Regions from separate parts of the Sphingobacterium sp. GQ94 genome, predicted to be linked through region 2. Evidence: riboswitches for the same ligand, from Rfam matches in the RefSeq annotation. Region 2 holds a riboswitch; each other region holds the start of a gene.
The links. A riboswitch is a leader RNA that binds a small molecule or an ion and turns the genes downstream of it on or off. The one in region 2 is predicted to bind S-adenosylmethionine.

Region 1 (4,708 bases), on a different contig from region 2:
AATCTAATTGAGTTTGCCCCCACTGAAACATTTTTTGACCAATTGAGTTGTTGCCATAACCTTGCTCAGGACGGTTAAAACCATTTGTACGAACGTAGTTCAAATTACCGCTAGCCGTCAATTTCTCCGAGAACTTATTATTAATGCTTAGATTAACAGTGCTTCTTTTTAGTTCCGAATTCGGCACCATACCTGACTGGCTCACATTGGATAAGGACAATCTCGCGGAGGTATTTTCGTAAGACTTGGATAAAGAAACCGAATTAGTCCAGGTTGTACCCGTTTCAAAGAATGTACGGTAATCATTTGTTGGGTAGCTCCATGGCCGGGTTTTTAAATAGTTTTCGGTATCGTTAGGATCAAAGGCATCCCAGTGCAATACCTGCTGACCGTCCAATTTTGGTCCCCAAGATTCATCTGCACCATAATCCACAAGCTTATATTCTTTACCGTTAATCATCTGAGTCGCAAAATCTGAAGAGAATCCTCCGCCATATAAACTTTGTAAATTTGGGGTAATTCCTAAATTTTCAAAAGCAACACCAGTATTCAGGGTGATTTCATCACGCCCCTGTTTCGCTCTTTTTGTCTTGATTAATACCACACCATTTGCCGCTCTAGCACCATAAAGAGCAGACGCTGGCCCACCTTTTAGAACATTCACCGATTCAACATCGTCTGGATTGATATCAAAGGCCGCATCTCCATAATCCCGGCCGCCACCACCTCGTTGGGTATTGTTCGAGTTATAATTTGAGTTATCCAAAGGAATACCATCCACGACAATCAATGGCCTATTCTCACCAGTTAACGATCCGATACCCCTCAAAACGATACGGGTTGATCCACCAAGACTGGATGAAGGCGCAGAAATTACGGCACCCGCTACATTTCCCGAAAGAGACTGCAAAGCATTACCACCTCTTGCGGCAGTCAACAGCTCTCCTTTGACTTCCTGAGTCGCGTAACCCAAAGACTTCTTGTCCCTGGAAATGCCCAATGCGGTAACCACAACCTCTTCAAGTGTCTCATCTTCAACCACAAGTTGTACATTTACAGTTGAACGGGTTCCTACGGAAACACGTTGAGTAACGTATCCGATGTACGAAAAGGATAATTCCGGACTGGCTCCTTCTGTAGAGATCGAGTAATTTCCCGAATCATCAGTTTGAGTTGCTTCAATGGAACCTACAATAGTGACTGATACGCCACTCAGTGGAGTACCGCTATCGGCCGCAGTAACCTTTCCACTCACTTGCCGACTTTGTGCAAACGACTGTCCAATCAGACAGGTTAGCACAAAAATAATACTGAGTAATTTTTGTTTCATTTGTATAATTGTTTAGTAATAGTTTGTATTTTCTGATGATTTATAAATGCACTGTGAATTCACGAATTGGCGGACACCTTTATCTTTTCATTCTTGCTTTTTCTCTTGGAGAAAAATAAAAAACAAGGCACTTTCGGAGAGTTATATATAATCATAACAACATAATTCCTTAGAGTTAAATCCTTGACACATAACAGAATAATCTAGGTATCCTATAGGATTATTCTGGTTATTATCATTTTTACCGCAAACTATACGTTCACAATATACTATGCAAGCATAGGATTATACAACATTAACATTTTTTAACAACCCTTGCAATAAAAAATTATTTTTTAACTTTTATCACCGCTAATGTTACAAATAAACGGGTGCAATTAATCATATTGTAACAATAATTTAAAATGTAAGTCCTAGATTTGCCGCATTTTTCATAGATACATTGAAGGGCTTTATTTAAGATAATGCGTAAAAAAATAAACAATTACTCGGAAAGGGGCTTGGCAATTATTAGGAAACAAGTTCCATTTTAGTTAACCGATTTTGGCTGTTAATAACGCTTGACAGGTCATTTTTTTACAAAATAAACCAATAGGAAAAAAAAAGTTATTGTAAGCGTATTAAGAAATAAATTTAATTAAAAAAAGGCAAGATATGTATCTTGCCTTTTCGTTAGTTGGTCTAGCAGAACGCTTAATTAAACCAATTTTTGTACAATTTTCTTGGTCGGTCCAGGATTACTCATGGTGTAAAAATGTAAAACAGGAGCGCCAAATTCGATCAATTCCTTGCATTGATTCACAAGCCATTCTTCCCCTACCTGACGTACATCCGCATTCGTCTTACAGCCAGCGACGGCATCACTTAAATCTTCCGGAATGTCCAGATGAAATATGCGGGGCAGAGTAATAAGTTGATTTTTAGAGGTAAGCGGTTTCAAACCAGGAATAATAGGTACATGAATATCGTTCTCACGGCATTTATTCACAAACTCTTTATATTTTTCCACATTAAAAAACATCTGAGTAACGATAAACTCCGCGCCCATTTCTACTTTTTTCTTAAGCCACTTAAAGTCAGTATTGAAGTTTGGAGCTTCAAAATGTTTCTCGGGATAGCCAGCGACACCAATACAAAAATTCGTTTTTTCAGATATGGTGATATCTTCGTGCAAATACTGTCCTTTATTCATATCAACAACCTGCTCCAGAAGTTCGGTTGCGTAAGCATGGCCACCCTGAGTGGGGATAAAATCCGCATCGCCTTTTCGAGCGTCTCCTCGAAGAACCAATACATTATCAATTCCTAAAAAGTTTAAGTCAATCAACGCATTTTCAGTCTCTTCCTTCGTAAAACCTCCACAAATTAAATGAGGAACCGCATCCACCTTATATTTACTCATAATCGCTGCGCAAATAGCTACCGTTCCCGGACGTTTGCGATAGGATACTCGTTCCAATAAACCGCTGGCATGTTGTTTATAGAGGTAATCCTCCCGATGATAGGTCACATCAATAAATGGTGGATTAAATTCCATTAACTCATCCATGGATTGGAAAATACTTTGAATTCCTTGCCCTTTAGCCGGTGGTAATAATTCAAAAGAATACAAGGTTTTTCCCTTTGCGTTTTTAATGTGATCTACAATTTTCATAAAACAAGATTAGGCCTTAGAGAAAACACAGTGGATACCGGTTTTTAAGCTTATCTTTCCCATACGGGGTAGAATGTAGCACCTTGAACTGGGTCAGGTTGCTAAGGCTTCAGCGGGTCTATTCCCTCTGCCTTTCTCTATAAGCGAGGGCTAATATCGTTAAACTAAGCTTAAACTCAAAATGAATTAATAAAAAAGGTAAAGATTGCCTCAAAAACAGTGTTCTAAAGGCCAAAAACAGCTTGCAAAAAATACTAATCGATAGTTAAATACACATCAATTAATCCCTCAGGCAATGTTAATACAATGATTTTTTCCTCAGGATCAATCCCGAGGATTAAATCCTCATTTAACGGAAAAAGAACCTGTTGGTCATTGATCATAACTGTAGCGATGAACTGCTGAGGCATTTCTTGAACAGCTATGATTTCCCCAAGTTCTCCTTTTTTTTCATCTAGGGCCGTATACCCAACCAAATCCGTGTAGCGAAAATCATCCGGGTCCCGCTCAGGCATTTTATCATTGGGCAGATATACTTTCTTTCGAACCAAACTCTGAGCTTTATCGATATGGTCAACATCCTCAAAGTTTACATATGCTGTACTGTTATTGTGCAGCTTTAGCTGTTCAACAAAATAAGGAACCAACTTCTTATTCACTTCAAGGAATACAACATCAAAATCTAAAGCAGCGTAATCTTCAAATTCAAAAAAGAGCTGAAGTTCTCCCTTAAGTCCTCGTGTTTTACTGATGTATCCTATGTAAAAACTTTGTTCTGTAGTCATCTTTATTACTTAATTAACAAAAATAATCAATTCAATCCACACAGCTCCTACCGACATGCAAAGAAATAAAAAAGCCGATTCATTTAACTGAACCGGCCATTTTGAATACTTTATGAAAGAAGATTATCCTTCAGTTTCTTCAGTGTTTTCAGTTGCCTGATCTGCAGGTGCTTCCTCAGCTACCTCTTCTTCTGCAACTGGAGCATTTTTCGCTGCAATAGCTGCTCCTCTGTCTTCTTTTTTCTTAGCCTCAGCTGCTAGTGCAGCTTTTTTTAGCTCATCGTTAGATTTTGCTAAGCCAGATTTTTTACCTTCGATTTCAGATTCTTTACCCTGAACCCAAGTTGCAAAAAGCTCTTCAGATTTAGCGTCATCAAAAGCTCCTTTTTTCACACCACCTTGTAAATGTTTTTTGTATAAAACACCTTTGTAAGAAAGGATAGCGCGAGCTGTGTCAGTAGGTTGTGCACCCTTGTTCATCCAATCTAATGCTTTATCAAAATCCAAAACGATAGTCGCTGGATTCGTATTTGGATTGTAAGATCCAATACGCTCGATAAATTTACCATCACGTGGAGCACGTGCATCTGCTACTACTACGTGGTAAAAAGGTTTCCCTTTTTTACCATGTCTCTGCAATCTAATTTTAGTTGCCATGTTTTTTTATTGTTTATGTATTCAACATATCCCCCGAGCCTCGTGCAAGAGGGGACGCAAAGATACAAAGTATTCTGATAATTAAAAAGTTAATTAAAAAAATGAGGTTCTGAAGCCCTTGAGCCCGGTCTTACCCTCAACCTGGCGAGGATAAAAACATATCCTAACCTGTACGAATTCCTAAAAATCAATCGTTTCATAATTAATTTTAGAATTGAAATCTTAATAACGATATTACATTTTAATTTAATTTCCCCACACCAGTATGCAGAAAATTGCTCC
Region 2 (4,708 bases):
TTTGTCAAATACCAATAACTAAAGGCATTAAATCTTTTTACTAATTTTTCTCCTTGATAAGATTGATAAGATGATGCTTTATACAAATCTGTTTTTTCATGATCTGATTCTACTTGAGTAGTAGCATAAGCATTATACGTACGGTAGGATAGTAAAGCCATGCTTCTAGCTGCCTTAAGTCCATTTTTTCCTGCATCATCTCTATTCTCGTAAAAACTTGAATCAGCAGTCAACGCCAATCGTTGACTTTCATTAAACGCGATACCCCAAGGGGAAAAATATGCATTTGTACCAATTGCTATTAAGTTGTGAATTTTAATGCTTTTTGACACAGACCACTCTAGGGCTTGCTGGCCTCCCAAAGATCCGCCAATTATAGTGTTGATTTCAGAAATGTTTAAATGTTTGGCTAGCAATTGATGTCCATTTACGATATCACGGATTGTGAATTGAGGAAAATCCAAATAATATGGTTTCCCTGTTAATGGATTAATTGAAAGCGGGTTAGTTGTTCCATAATGTGAACCTAGAACATTTGCACAAATAATAAAAAAATCTTTTTCATTAAAAAGTTCATTGGGTCCAAATAAGCCTGGCCACCAATCAAAAACGTCAGAATTTGCAGTAAGGGCATGGCAAACCCATATGATGTTGGATTTGTCCTCATTAAGTTTGCCATAGGTATGATAAGCTATTTGAAGCTTTGGTAATTTCTTTCCACTCTCCAGCTGGAATTCTTGACCATATTCGAATATTTTCAAACTCATTCTTTATTATTTTTCCTTCATTCTAAAATAAAATAAGAGGGATATGTGTCGCTTATTTTATTTTTTCGAAAGCCTGTTCTAAGTCAGCTTTAATATCGTCAATATGTTCAATGCCCACGGATAATCTTAATTGCCCAGGGATAACTCCGGCTTTCTTTTGGTTTTCTTCACTCAATTGTTGGTGAGTTGTAGCAGCGGGGTGTATGATTAAAGTTTTTGAATCACCCACATTCGCCAAATGGCTAATTAATTCCAAAGAATCGATAAATTCATTTGCTTTGTTTACACCTCCCTTGATTGTGAACGACAAAACTGCACCATATCCATTTTTTAGATATTTCTGCGCGTTTTGATGACAAGGGTGATTTTTTAAACCTGGATAACTTACATGTTCAACTTGTGCGTGTGAATCTAGCCATTGGGCGATTTCTAAAGTGTTATCAACATGTCTTTGAACACGGAGTGATAAAGTTTCTAAACCTTGTACCAATAAAAAAGAATTAAATGGAGATAGGGCAGGACCAAAATCTCTTAAACCCTCCACTCGGGCACGAATAGCAAATTGAATGTTCCCAAATGGGCCATTTACTCCGAAAACATCAGAAAATACTAAACCATGATAACCCTCAGATGGTTCGGAGAATTGTTTAAATTTTCCATTACCCCAGTTATAATTCCCTCCATCAATAATTACCCCACCAATACTAGTGCCATGTCCACCTATCCATTTGGTCGCAGATTCCACGACAACATTAGCGCCATGTTCCAATGGTTTAAACAAATATCCGCCAGCTCCAAAAGTATTATCGACAATTAAAGGAAGGTCATGTTTTTTGGCCACTGCTGCAATACGTTCAAAATCTGGAATTTGGTAACTTGGATTACCTATTGTCTCGGCATAAATCGCTTTTGTGTTTTCATCAATTAATTCCTCAATCTTATCCACCTCTAGATCACCGGCAAATCGTGCTTCGATTCCTAACCGTTTGAAAGAGACTTTAAATTGATTATACGAACCTCCGTATAGATTCGCGCTCGTGATAAAGTTATCTCCTGATTCTAGTATATTGGTTATTGCTAGAAATTGAGCAGCTTGACCTGAAGCTACAGCTACAGCAGCAACACCACCTTCTAACGCTGCAATACGTTTCTCGAAAACATCCGTAGTAGGATTCATTATTCGAGTGTAGATGTTTCCGAATTCTTTTAAAGCAAACAAATTTGCTCCGTGCTCCGCATTTTCAAATACAAATGATGTGGTTTGATATATAGGTAAGGCTCTGGAACCAGTTGCCGGATCTACTACCTGGCCAGCGTGAACTTGTAATGTTTCGAATTTTAGATTTTTATTATCAGCCATTTTTTTAGATTTTTAAATTATAAATTATGTAATTACCCTTTCATTTTTCTTTTATTGATTGTCATAAAAACTGTACGTCTTACGTTCATTTTTTTATTATAAATAAGCAGTACAATAATGACTAATGCATTAACTGAAAAATTTCAGTGCAGAAAATTAAGATACGATTTGTAATGTTGTTAGGTTTCCCAACAATACATGATAAATTAGAGCTTGCAAAATTTGATGTCATAGTCTATTTCATTTATATGCTCCTTAGCAATATTGCTTTGGACAGGATTTGGCACCTTTTCAATCCATATTGAAGGTTGCCAGTGGGTCATAGAGCCAGTCTCTCGCCACTTCTTTATAAATCAAGACCACTCAATGAGGAGGTTTTGATTAGTGCACTATTCTCATAGCACGTTGCAAATATAATGTTAGGATTTTATATTTGCAATTTTTTTTGAATATTCAAAGTCAAAAAAAACTTTTGATTTTAAATTATTTTAAAACTTTGAATATATAAGGTGTACAAATTGTTTTCTTATCTAAAAGGAAGTTGTTTTTTCCTCTCTCATTTGAATAATCTTATCGACAACATATCTGGTATTTCCTCTCCAAGGAAGAACTCCATGATATTCTTTATAATGTAAGTCAAATATTTTACCACTATTTAATTCCAATATGTGAAAAACGGAATCATTTTGGATTGAAAATTCAAATTCATTGCTAGAGAGGCCTGTGCCACTTTTTGGGCTTCTAATGCCTTCTTGAATCAATTTACCTTCAAAGGTTTTAAATAAATTACCTTTTTTAACAGCATAATTTAAGACTCCTGATTTTACACCCTCACCAAAAACAAAATAGTAATTGAAATACACAAATCCTGCAAAGGCCAAGAATACAATCAACAATAGCCAACTGATAACTTTTTTGAATACTGATCGATTTGAGGATGAAAGTTTTGATGTTTCCATGATTTTTGGATTAATAATTTTCAAGTACTTAAACAAATAAGATACCTAAAAATATAAAAATTATCCTAACAACAATATTTCTTTTTCTATTTCTAATTTTGTTTTCGCGGAAATTTGAACCAAAGGTAGTCGAACAAAATCTTGACCAAAACCTTTTTGTTGTAAAATGTATTTTACGCCACATGGATTTCCATCAACGAAACATAGTTCCGTTATCCTTAATAATTCGGAATGAATTATTCTCGCTTCAACAAAATTACCCTCAAGGCATAGGTGTGTTAATGTAGAAATCTTGTTTGGATATGCATTTCCAATAACAGAAATAATACCTACAGCTCCTAATGCAATCATTGGTAAAGTGACAGGGTCATCTCCAGAAATTAGTAAAAAGTCTTTGGGCTTTTTACTAAGGATTTCACTGAATTGAGCAAAACTGCCTGATGCTTCTTTAATACCGACAATATTTTTAAAGTCATTTGCCAATCTTAATGTTGTTTCCGCCGAGATATTGCTTCCTGTGCGAGATGGTACATTATATAGAATGATTGGAAGTTTTGATACCTCAGCGATCGCTTTATAATGCTGGTAAATTCCTTCTTGGGAGGGTTTGTTGTAATATGGAGAAACAGATAAAATTGCAATATAATCTAACACATCAAATTGTGTTATACTTTCAACAATTTCTTGCGTATTATTTCCACCTATTCCAATAACAAGAGGAATTCGTTTGTTTACATGATTAGAGGTGAATTCCAAGACTTTTTTTCTTTCCCCTGAAGATAACGTAGCAGTTTCACCTGTTGTACCTAATGAAACTAAATAATCAATTCCATGTTCAATTTGGTAATCAATTAAGTTTGCTAATGTATTATAATCTATTGTTCCGTCTGCATTAAATGGTGTAACCAATGCTACACCTGCTCCATGAAGCTCGTTCATATTATTTATTTAATTGTAATCTGTATGTTATGTATTTATCATTTTTAACAATTCCGTGTCGGAAATTATTGGAATTTGTAGTTTTTCTGCCTTGACCATCTTAGATGGCCCCATTTTTTCACCAGCAACTAAAAAACTCAATTTATTGGATACTCCACTAAGAATTTTACCTCCATGCGATTCAATTAATTGTGTTAATTCTTCTCTGGAATGATTTTCAAAAACCCCTGATATCAAAAATGATTTACCTAGAAGATTCTCACCAGACATTTCGATTTTTTTTTCGTGAATTTCAAAAATTAAACCGTGTTCTTTTAGTTTTTGAATTTCCAACCAGTGGTGGGGCAAATTTAGATATTCAACTATGCTTTCGGCTATTCTTATCCCAATATCATCAACCTGGAGTATATCGCCAATGGATGCTGCCTTAATCTCGTCGATATTTTTAAAATGTAGCGCTAATTTCTTGGCAACAGTCTCCCCAACATGACGAATTCCAAGTGAGAAAAGAACCTTTTCAAATGGCTTTTGCTTTGAGAGTTCAATTCCATCTAACATATTTTCAATAGACTTCTGACCAAATCTTTCTATCCCAATTAATTCTGATTTCCTGTCATTTAATGTGTAGATATCTGATATCTTGGATATCAAATTTAGACGATGAAATGTTTCTATGGTTTCAT
Region 3 (4,708 bases), on a different contig from region 2:
AGGAAAACAATTACATATCATTCCTGATTTCCATATCAGCAATAATGACAGCGTTCTTCATCTAACTTTAAATGGGCGGAATGCACCCGAATTAAGAGTTTCTAGATCTTATCAAGAAATGTTCGAGCATTATGAAAAAACGGAAAAAAACGACAAAAAAATGCGTGAGGCCGTTCAATTTGTCAAACAAAAACTTGATTCAGCAAAATGGTTTATTGACGCAATCAAACAACGCCAGCAAACACTTTTAAAAACCATGAATGCAATAATGGAGTATCAATACGATTATTTCCTTACCGGAGATGACAGAATGTTAAGACCTATGATACTTAAAGATATTGCAGACAAAATCGAGATGGACATTTCCACCGTATCTAGGGTTGCTAATTCAAAATATGTACAAACAGAATTTGGGACTTTTTTGCTAAAGTCTTTTTTCTCTGAAGCAATTCAAACCGAATCAGGAGAAGAGGTATCTAATAAAGAGGTAAAGAAAATATTAGAAGAATGCATTAACAATGAAGATAAAAGGAAACCCCTAGCAGATGAAAAACTGACTGATATTCTAAAAGAAAAGGGCTACTCCATCGCAAGAAGAACCGTAGCAAAATATAGGGAAGCTATGAATATTCCGGTAGCGAGGTTGCGAAAAGAATTGTAAAATTTGGATTTTTAATTTTAATCTACTAGTTTTGTAGAGTATTCAGAATTGCTTAAGAGCAATACCAACCGAGTGACGTCACCGCGGTGGTAAATCAATACGGGTCTCATACCAAAATAAAACGTTTTTATACGGTTAAATCACCCCAATCTGAGTGCAATAATGATTAAACACTTAAACATTCATTGTATGTCAAACAAAAATCATCTACAACAACATTTACTTGAGAAATTCCTTAAGTATTCCAATAATGAGCTCGTTATCTTAAACAATGAACTCGTTAATTCAAATTGGGGTTCAAATAAATCAATATTTCGGACAGCATTGATTAGTACACTCTCTAAACGCGGTGTAGATCTTTCGGCAATTTTATCAACCGAAGATGGATTCACCCAGATTCATCAGGTTCCTGTAAAGCTTGAGGAAAATAAGCTCATTCCTTTATGTTAATACTTAACGATAATTTGCCTCATTAACAGACAAAGCATATAGCGAGAAGGTGCCTAACCAGTGAGTTCCCATGTAATCATCTTGTTGATTCAGGTTCCCTATAGAATATTTAAAATGTGCATTAGCAATGTTTTTTAAATGGTCTAAAGCAGGGTCAATTGAGGATATACCCCAAAGACAAGCAGATCGACTATAATTTAAACCATCTAGGTGAACCAATTTACCATCTGCCCTATCTTTCACTATCGCCGGATCCAATGTAAAATTTTCATCAAAAAGATTCGGCATAAATCCTTTTAACCAAACCATATAATCAGACTTGTTCATAATCCTACTCATCAATAAGGCCTCCTCTAAGCAAGGGGATAAAAAATCATATCCGCTTGGTTCATAAGCCAAATTGCAATTACTATCCGCTTCAAAAAACCGCAGGGAATTTTCGTGAATAGCGTCAATGAATGATTGGTCAGCTACCTGGTTTGCATAATCCAATGAGAGTGTCAGACTAAATGCAGTATTATCATGCTGACCAGACCTAATGGGGTAAACCAGTTTAGGAAGGTATTCTTTATAACGTTCTACGAGTAGATTAACCAATGGCTGCAATGTTGCCTCCCATCGTTTTGCATCTTGGTCTTCCCATACATGAAGCTCTTGTTGCAATTTAAATAACCAAGCCCAGCCATAGGTTCTCTCAAAGCCTAAGTTGTTCTTATCTTCAAAAAAAGCCTGTTCAATAGCAACATTTTCGCTTGTGATATGCTCATTTAATATCGCTCTAACTTTTCCGTCTATGTCAAGCTCAGGAAATTGTTTCATGAGTTTTATGATTGACCAGTAACCGTGAACAGAAGAATGCCAATCAAAACAGCCATAAAACAATGGTCTAAGATCTTTTGGTCTCTTTAAGTCATCACTACTCCCTAAAACCTGGCCTAATTTATTTGGGTATTCTATTTCCAAACAGTGCGTTGGAAGTGCAAAAATTTGTTTAGCCAATGTTGAAGTCAATACAATGTTCTCTTTAACAAAGTTTTCTTGTTTTATTTTTTTTTGACCACAGGAAATGAAAAGTAGGACAAAAAACATACATGAAGAATAACTAATTTTAATCATCCGAATAAATTTGGCAATGTATTTGAACTAATATGGATATTAGAATTAGTAAAAATAGTATTTAAAACATAAATAAACCAAATCATGAATTTCACCGATTTAATTTCAGGTAGCGTTGGCTCACAGGCTGCCGATGGCATATCACAAAAACTAGGAGTAGATAAAAATCAAACTCAATGGGTTATGTCTGCCGCCATCCCCTTGATGATGTCTGCAATCAATTACAATGCTCAAAATAAACCTGAAAAAGCCGAGGGGCTACAACAGGCATTATCTAGTCAACACTCAGGTGGAATATTCGATAATTTGGGAGCCTTGTTTAACAATGGCCCAACAGAAGATGATGATAAAATAGTGAACCATATTTTTGGTAAAAATACAGAATCAGTAAAGGAAACACTATCTCAAAAATCAGGTATTGACATTGGCAAAATTGGTGGTATTCTTGCATTAATTGCACCGCTGGTTATGGGCTATTTAGGTAAACAAAACAAAGATTCACAAGCTTCTTCTGGTGGAATTGGAGATTTACTAGGCAATATTCTTGGTGGAGGTTCCAATCAAAGTAGTACTTCAGGAGGTATTGGTGATTTGATAGGCAGCGTTTTAGGTGGATCAAAATCTACTGATGCCTCACAAACAGGCCAACCAAATATTTTAAGTGGTTTGGGTGATTTAGCGGGTGAGTTTTTTAATCAAAAAAATGACAGTAATACCAAAGGAGGTATTTTAGACAACTTAGCTGGGATGTTCAACAAATAAAAGATCGTTTAATCCCTGGGTTTCAAAAGACCAAAAAATGTGATCAAAAGTAAATTGATCACATTTTTTTCTACAATGACTGCACCAATATATTAAGTAAGATTTGATTAATGATCATCTCTACCTAGAACGGCATTCCATAAATTTCGATGATTACCTTAGGCAAGCCTTTGTGGCTTAGACTTGGGACAGTTTGATGCTAAATATTATCTTTACACATGCAAACAAAAACATCTTTTAAAAACGATTATAGTGAAGGTGCAGCCTCAAGAGTTTTAGAATTACTTCTAAACAGCAATGACCAACAAGAACCCGGATATGGTGAGGACACCCTGAGTATAAAAGCAAAAAATTTAATCAGGAATTCCATCGGTAACCAAGAAGCTGAGATTTATTTTGTTTCAGGTGGTACCATGGCGAATGTACTTATCATTAGTCATTTGTTAAAACCCTACGAGTCTGTTATCGCCGCTGATTCAAGTCATATTCAAGTGCATGAAACGGGTGCAATTGAGCATTGTGGGCACAAAATAAACCTGGTCAAAAACAACAGTGGCAAAATCGATGTTCAGGGAATAAGCAAAATTATTGAGCTCCATTCAGATCAACATATGGTTAAGCCTGCAATGGTTTATATTTCACAAACAACTGAATTAGGGAGTATTTATAGTAAAAAAGAATTAACTGACATATCGACCTATTGTAAAAAAAATGGACTTTTATTATTCATAGATGGCGCCAGATTAGGAGTTTCACTGACTGCAAAAAGCAATGATTTAACATTAATAAATATCGCGAATCTCTGTGATGTATTTTATATTGGTGCCACTAAAAATGGGGGGTTACTTGGAGAAGCTATTGTATTCCCGACACCTCAATATGCAAATGGCTTTCCCTATTACCTAAAACAGAAGGGGGCTTTAATGGCAAAAGGACGTATTTTAGGGGCTCAATTTTGCGCTCTGTTTGAAGATCAGTTATATTTTGACTTAGCAAATAATGCCAATCTAAAAGCAAGTCAGATCGCCGTTGCTATTTCTAAGCTAGGATATAAATTTTTGACTCCTGTCGTTAGTAATCAAATTTTTGCCATATTGCCGATCACTTTAATAAACAAACTTTTAAACCACTTTGAGTTTTATATTTGGGAAAAATTAAACCATGATATGGCTGTGGTTAGACTTGTTACTTCATGGGCAACAAACGATCATGATACCGAGCGATTCATAACACTTTTAAATGAAACTAATTGACTACTATTGTATTCAACCTATTAATTTGTTAATTTAGATGTTAGCCAAAATATATTACGATGAAAACGGAAGAATTTTTGATCTTGGTTGACCAAGAGGATAACCCTATCGGGCAGATGGAAAAGCATTTGGCTCATCAGTTAAATAAAAAACATCGTGCTTTTTCAGTATTTCTTTTAGACAAGGATGGAAATATGATTTTACAAAAAAGAGCTGAGAACAAGTACCATAGCGCTGGGCTTTGGACCAATGCTTGTTGTGGACATCCTAGACCAGGTGAGGAAACAAAGGAAGCCGCGATCCGCCGATCTATTGAAGAACTTGGCATTCAAATTGAAATTCAAGAGATTTTTAGTTTAAGCTACGAGGAATATCTTAAAAATGGTATTTGGGAAAACGAATTTGACCATGTTTTTTTAGGAACTCACATTGAAGGAGCATTAAAACCTAATCCACTGGAAATTAG
Region 4 (4,708 bases), on a different contig from region 2:
GTACTAGGAACGCGTGGTGAGTGAATATCATAAACACCAGGACCAATATCATTTGGATATTTAAAGTCTGCAAAAGCATCCAATAACTCCATCTGAGAACGAGACGTTTCAATTGTGATCACGTCTGCATCCATCGCGGCAATGTCTTGAATAATATCATTGAATTCAGAATAACACATGTGTGTGTGAATCTGAGTATCGTCTTCTACATTGGATGAAGATACGCGGAAAGAACGTACTGCCCAATCTAAATAAGCTTGTTGATCAGCTTTACGTAAAGGAAGGCCTTCTCGAATTGCTGGTTCGTCAATCTGAATAATTTTAATACCCGCTTTTTCTAGCGCTTGAACTTCATCTAAAATTGCTAGAGCGATTTGGTAAGTCGTTGTTGAACGAGGCTGATCATTACGGACAAATGACCACTGTAGAATAGTAACTGGACCAGTTAACATTCCTTTTACAGGACGATTTGTTAAAGATTGTGCATATGATGACCAACGTACAGTCATGTCTTGAGGTCTGTAAACATCTCCGAAAATAATTGGAGGTTTCACACAACGAGAACCGTAGGATTGTACCCATCCATTTTGAGTGAAGGCATAACCTGCCAATTGTTCACCAAAATATTCGACCATATCATTTCGTTCGAATTCACCGTGTACCAATACATCGATATCTAGTGATTCTTGTAAACGAATAGTTCTTTCCGTTTCCTCAGAAATTTCTTTATCGTATTGCTCTTGTGTGATTGCGCCTTTTTTCAAATCCGCTCTCCATTTACGCACATCCTTGGTTTGAGGGAAAGATCCGATAGTTGTCGTTGCATAAGCTGGTAAACCAAATTTTGCTTGCTGCGCTGCTTTACGATCGTTAAAGATTGATGTACGTTTTGCATCCTCATCAGTGATGTTGCTAACGCGATTCTTAACCTCTGGTTTATGAATCAATGGTGAAGTTCGGCGACTTTGAGCAGCTTCTTTGTTGGCTTGGTACCGGTTTTGAGTGTCTGAATCAACTTCCCCCTCAGCTAGGATTGCCAAGTCTTTTACTTCGGCCAATTTTTGTTTAGCGAATGCTAACCAATTTTTTACCTCTGTTGGTAAAGATTCTTCATTTTTCTCATTATCTAAATCAAACGGAACATGTAATAAAGAAGATGAAGGAGCTACCCAAACACGGTCTTTTCCTAATGCTTGAATCGCTTGATTAATTTTCTTTAATGAATTTTCGTAATCGTTTTTCCAAATATTACGTCCTTCAACAACGCCTAATGATAAGGTAAGGTTTGCAGGAATTTTGGTTAATATGGTGTCGAGCTGATTTTCACCACGAACTAGATCTAAGTGCAACGCATGTACAGGAAGGTTAACAGCAATATCTTCATTGTCACGTAATGCCTCGAAATAAGTAGCAACAATTAATTTTACACCATTAGCAGCTTTACTTAATTTTTCATATACATTTACGTAAAGTGCACGTGTCTGATCATCAATGTCCAATGCTAAGAATGGTTCATCGATTTGAACATATTTTGCCCCTGCTTGAGCTAATTTGGTAAGGATTTCTTGGTAAACAGGCAATAAATTATCGATTAAATCGATACGATTAAAATCTGTTTCTTTTTCTTTTCCTAATAATAAGTAAGAAATTGGACCAATAAAAACAGGTTTAGTTTCAATGCCAAGTTTCTTTGCTTCGTTGTATTCACTTAAGAATTTTTCAGAAGTTAATTTGAATTCTTGGTTTTTTACAAATTCAGGAACCAGGTAATGGTAATTGGTGTCAAACCATTTTGTCATTTCCATAGCAGTGACATCAACACCACCTTCTTGGAAACCACGAGCCATCGCAAAATATAAATCTAAATTATACTGACGGTCGATTTTGTTTAATAATGAATGATAACGTGATGGAATAGCCCCAACAGTTAATGATAAGTCTAAAACTTGATCATAAAATGAGAAATCATTGGAAGGGATCAAATCGATGCCGGCATCTTTTTGAGTCTTCCAGTTGCTTTCACGGATTTTTAGTCCAGCTTGCAATAATTCTTCCGCGCTGATTTTCTTAGCCCAATAGGCCTCATTAGCTTTTTTCAATTCGCGGAATGCGCCCACGCGTGGGTAACCTAAATTGTTTGTTAATAACATAAAGTATTATACTAAATTAATTATACTAAAATCGTTTGCTAAGAGAAGGCTCCCAAAGAATTATGAGGCCAGCTTATCTTTCCCTTTTCAGGTAGAATGTAGCACCTTGTCAAGTGACAGGTTGCTAAGGCTTCATCGGGTCTAGTCCCTCTGCCTTTCTCTATAAGCGGAGGCTAAGGTATGAATTAGATCTTTAATTCCCAAAAAAAAGATTGGAATTGTATAATCATAAAGAATGATGGAGTTGATCTTTCTTTTAAAAAGTGCCTTTAACAACAAATAGACTCTGTTTTTGATAGAGTCTATTCGTCGATTTATTTTACAATCTATTTTTATAGATATTGGAGCTTTAGCTAACAAGCAGTTTGTACCCTTTTCCATGTACATTTACAATTTCTACATTAGGATCTTCTTTTAGGTATTTTCTCAATTTACTAAGAAAAACGTCCATGCTCCGTCCCGTGAAATAATTATCATCATGCCATATTTTGATCAATGCTTCTTCACGCGTTAACACATCATTTTTTTTGATACACAATAACCTCATCAGCTCAGCTTCCTTTGTGGAGAGCTTTTGTTGCTGGCCTTTAAAAGAAATGATTTGACTTGTGTAGTCAAAAAAGTAATCTCCAATTTCAAATTTGTCTAATATTTCTTCTTCCTTATCCTTAGCTGCTCGCTTCAATAGTGCGTGAATTCTCAATAACAACTCCTCAACGCGGAATGGTTTTGTAATGTAGTCATCACCACCTAACTCAAAAGCTTGCGTCTTATCTTCCATCATTCCTTTTGCAGTTGCATAGATGATAGGTACTGTTTGATTTATTTTTCGAATATCTTTACCTAAAGAAAAACCGTCCTTTTTTGGCATCATGACATCCAAGATGCAAAGATCAAATTCATCTTTTCTAAAAGCATCCATCGCTAGTTGACCGTCGGCGCATAATACGACATCAAACTTCCCTTTTAATTCAAGATAATCTTTAAGCAATTCCCCCAAATTCGGGTCATCTTCTGCTAATAATATTTTTTGATTCATATTTTTTTTATCTAAAATTTAAGCAACTTCCCGCGATGCGTTTTTTAACGGGAGAACTACTTCAAATTGCGTGCCTTTATCTTTTTCACTTCTGACCGATATCTTCCCGTTTAATCTTTTTATAATATCATACACATAGCTTAGCCCCAGCCCAAACCCTTTTACATTGTGTATATTGCCGGTAGGTATACGGTAGAATTGGTCAAATATTTTTTCTGATTGATCTTTTGTCATTCCGATTCCCTTATCCGTAACCGTGATGATAACGTTTTTATCTCTGTTGAAAGACTTTACCGTAATTTCAGGTTTATCCTTGCTATATTTAATGGCATTATCTACCAAATTATATAAAACATTTGACAAATGCAGTTCATCTCCTACGACTAAGTCGTGTTTAGCATCCAATTCTATGTGCATTGTGCCATTCGCTTTTTCGAGTTGAAGTTTCATGCTTTCTAAAACTGCTGAAGCCAAATCGTTTATTTTTACATTTGTTCGTTCTATTTTTAGATTCTCTTTTTCCAATCTGGCAATATTGAGAACCCTTTCAATATGAGAGCCCAGACGGACATTTTCATCGTAGATGATGGTCGCCAGTTTGTTTACTCGTTTTCCATCAGCTGAGATTTCAGGATCTCGCAAAGATTCACTGGCAATCATAATGGTTGCAACGGGAGTTTTAAATTCGTGAGTCATGTTGTTGATGAAATCTGTTTTCATCTCTGAAATCTTCTTTTGCCTAAAGATAATCAATAAAGTATAGGCGAAACAACCTATCAATAAAGCTAGTAGGGCAATGATTGTCGGAAAAAGCCAATATCCCATAGTGTCTGCAATTATACTTCCTTTATTGGGGAAATAGATACTCAGAACACCAGGAGGTTTACCTTGATCACCCTGAAATAGTTTTGCGGTATAGATCGTAGGATTGCTGGTCTCTTTTAAGTTTTCTTTTTTAAATTGAAAAACTCCTTGAAAAACCGCTGGAGAGTTTTTAGAATTTTTTACCTGCATGACAAAGGAAGAATTGATCCCTCGATCAGATAGTTCATTAACCAATAAATCCAAGACAAAATCTTGATTCAAGCGCTTGGATAATGGTCTTTTAGATAATTCCAACCCAATTGCGACATCTTCTACCACCGAACTTTTTTTACCCCCTATGATAGCCACCGTATCAAATAAAGTAAAAGCCCCGTCCAATTTAAGCTGAGTCAGCTTCGCTAATTTTTGTTCTAATTCTATGATTTCAGAAACGAGTTTCATGTTCGTCCTCGGAGGAAGCGTGACCCAACGGAAACTTGTTGCAGTTTTGTGGTATCCGTTGAATTCCGGGATGATATATCGTGTACTATCGTCCCTTGGTTCAACCATTGGAATGGCCTTAACGGCATCAATTTTTGCATAAGGCTCCAGGGTCATGTCTGGAGATATTTCTTGTTCTAAAGTGATGATGATGAGGTTTCTATATTCTTTTCTTCGAATATAGGTTTCAAAAAAGCTGTTTTCGATAGGGATA

Region 1: linked by a shared signal. The riboswitch ahead of AC6CHH_RS12355 (methylenetetrahydrofolate reductase) and the one ahead of AC6CHH_RS08230 (O-acetylhomoserine aminocarboxypropyltransferase/cysteine synthase family protein) in region 2 are both predicted to bind S-adenosylmethionine.
Region 3: linked by a shared signal. The riboswitch ahead of AC6CHH_RS13550 (5-oxoprolinase) and the one ahead of AC6CHH_RS08230 (O-acetylhomoserine aminocarboxypropyltransferase/cysteine synthase family protein) in region 2 are both predicted to bind S-adenosylmethionine.
Region 4: linked by a shared signal. The riboswitch ahead of metE (5-methyltetrahydropteroyltriglutamate--homocysteine S-methyltransferase) and the one ahead of AC6CHH_RS08230 (O-acetylhomoserine aminocarboxypropyltransferase/cysteine synthase family protein) in region 2 are both predicted to bind S-adenosylmethionine.

The regions. Positions count from the first base shown of each region.
Region 1 covers NZ_JCAXEC010000013.1:63,827-68,534, reverse strand. The annotation lists gene AC6CHH_RS12360 (SusC/RagA family TonB-linked outer membrane protein) at 1-1,330, opposite strand, end outside; gene AC6CHH_RS12355 (methylenetetrahydrofolate reductase) at 2,028-2,984, opposite strand; SAM riboswitch class I at 3,032-3,130, opposite strand; gene rimM (ribosome maturation factor RimM) at 3,239-3,769, opposite strand; gene AC6CHH_RS12345 (30S ribosomal protein S16) at 3,893-4,426, opposite strand; gene AC6CHH_RS12340 (UvrD-helicase domain-containing protein) at 4,692-4,708, shown strand, end outside.
Region 2 covers NZ_JCAXEC010000007.1:5,096-9,803, reverse strand. The annotation lists gene AC6CHH_RS08235 (homoserine O-acetyltransferase family protein) at 1-767, opposite strand, end outside; gene AC6CHH_RS08230 (O-acetylhomoserine aminocarboxypropyltransferase/cysteine synthase family protein) at 820-2,127, opposite strand; SAM riboswitch class I at 2,369-2,482, opposite strand; gene AC6CHH_RS08225 (hypothetical protein) at 2,658-3,086, opposite strand; gene dapA (4-hydroxy-tetrahydrodipicolinate synthase) at 3,147-4,025, opposite strand; gene ligA (NAD-dependent DNA ligase LigA) at 4,053-4,708, opposite strand, start outside.
Region 3 covers NZ_JCAXEC010000016.1:22,412-27,119, forward strand. The annotation lists gene rpoN (RNA polymerase factor sigma-54) at 1-661, shown strand, start outside; SAM-I-IV-variant riboswitch at 695-790, shown strand; gene AC6CHH_RS13550 (5-oxoprolinase) at 851-1,111, shown strand; gene AC6CHH_RS13555 (DUF2891 domain-containing protein) at 1,115-2,227, opposite strand; gene AC6CHH_RS13560 (DUF937 domain-containing protein) at 2,312-2,989, shown strand; gene AC6CHH_RS13565 (threonine aldolase family protein) at 3,208-4,242, shown strand; gene idi (isopentenyl-diphosphate Delta-isomerase) at 4,302-4,708, shown strand, end outside.
Region 4 covers NZ_JCAXEC010000005.1:26,247-30,954, forward strand. The annotation lists gene metE (5-methyltetrahydropteroyltriglutamate--homocysteine S-methyltransferase) at 1-2,150, opposite strand, end outside; SAM riboswitch class I at 2,221-2,319, opposite strand; gene AC6CHH_RS06410 (response regulator transcription factor) at 2,500-3,189, opposite strand; gene AC6CHH_RS06415 (sensor histidine kinase) at 3,208-4,708, opposite strand, start outside.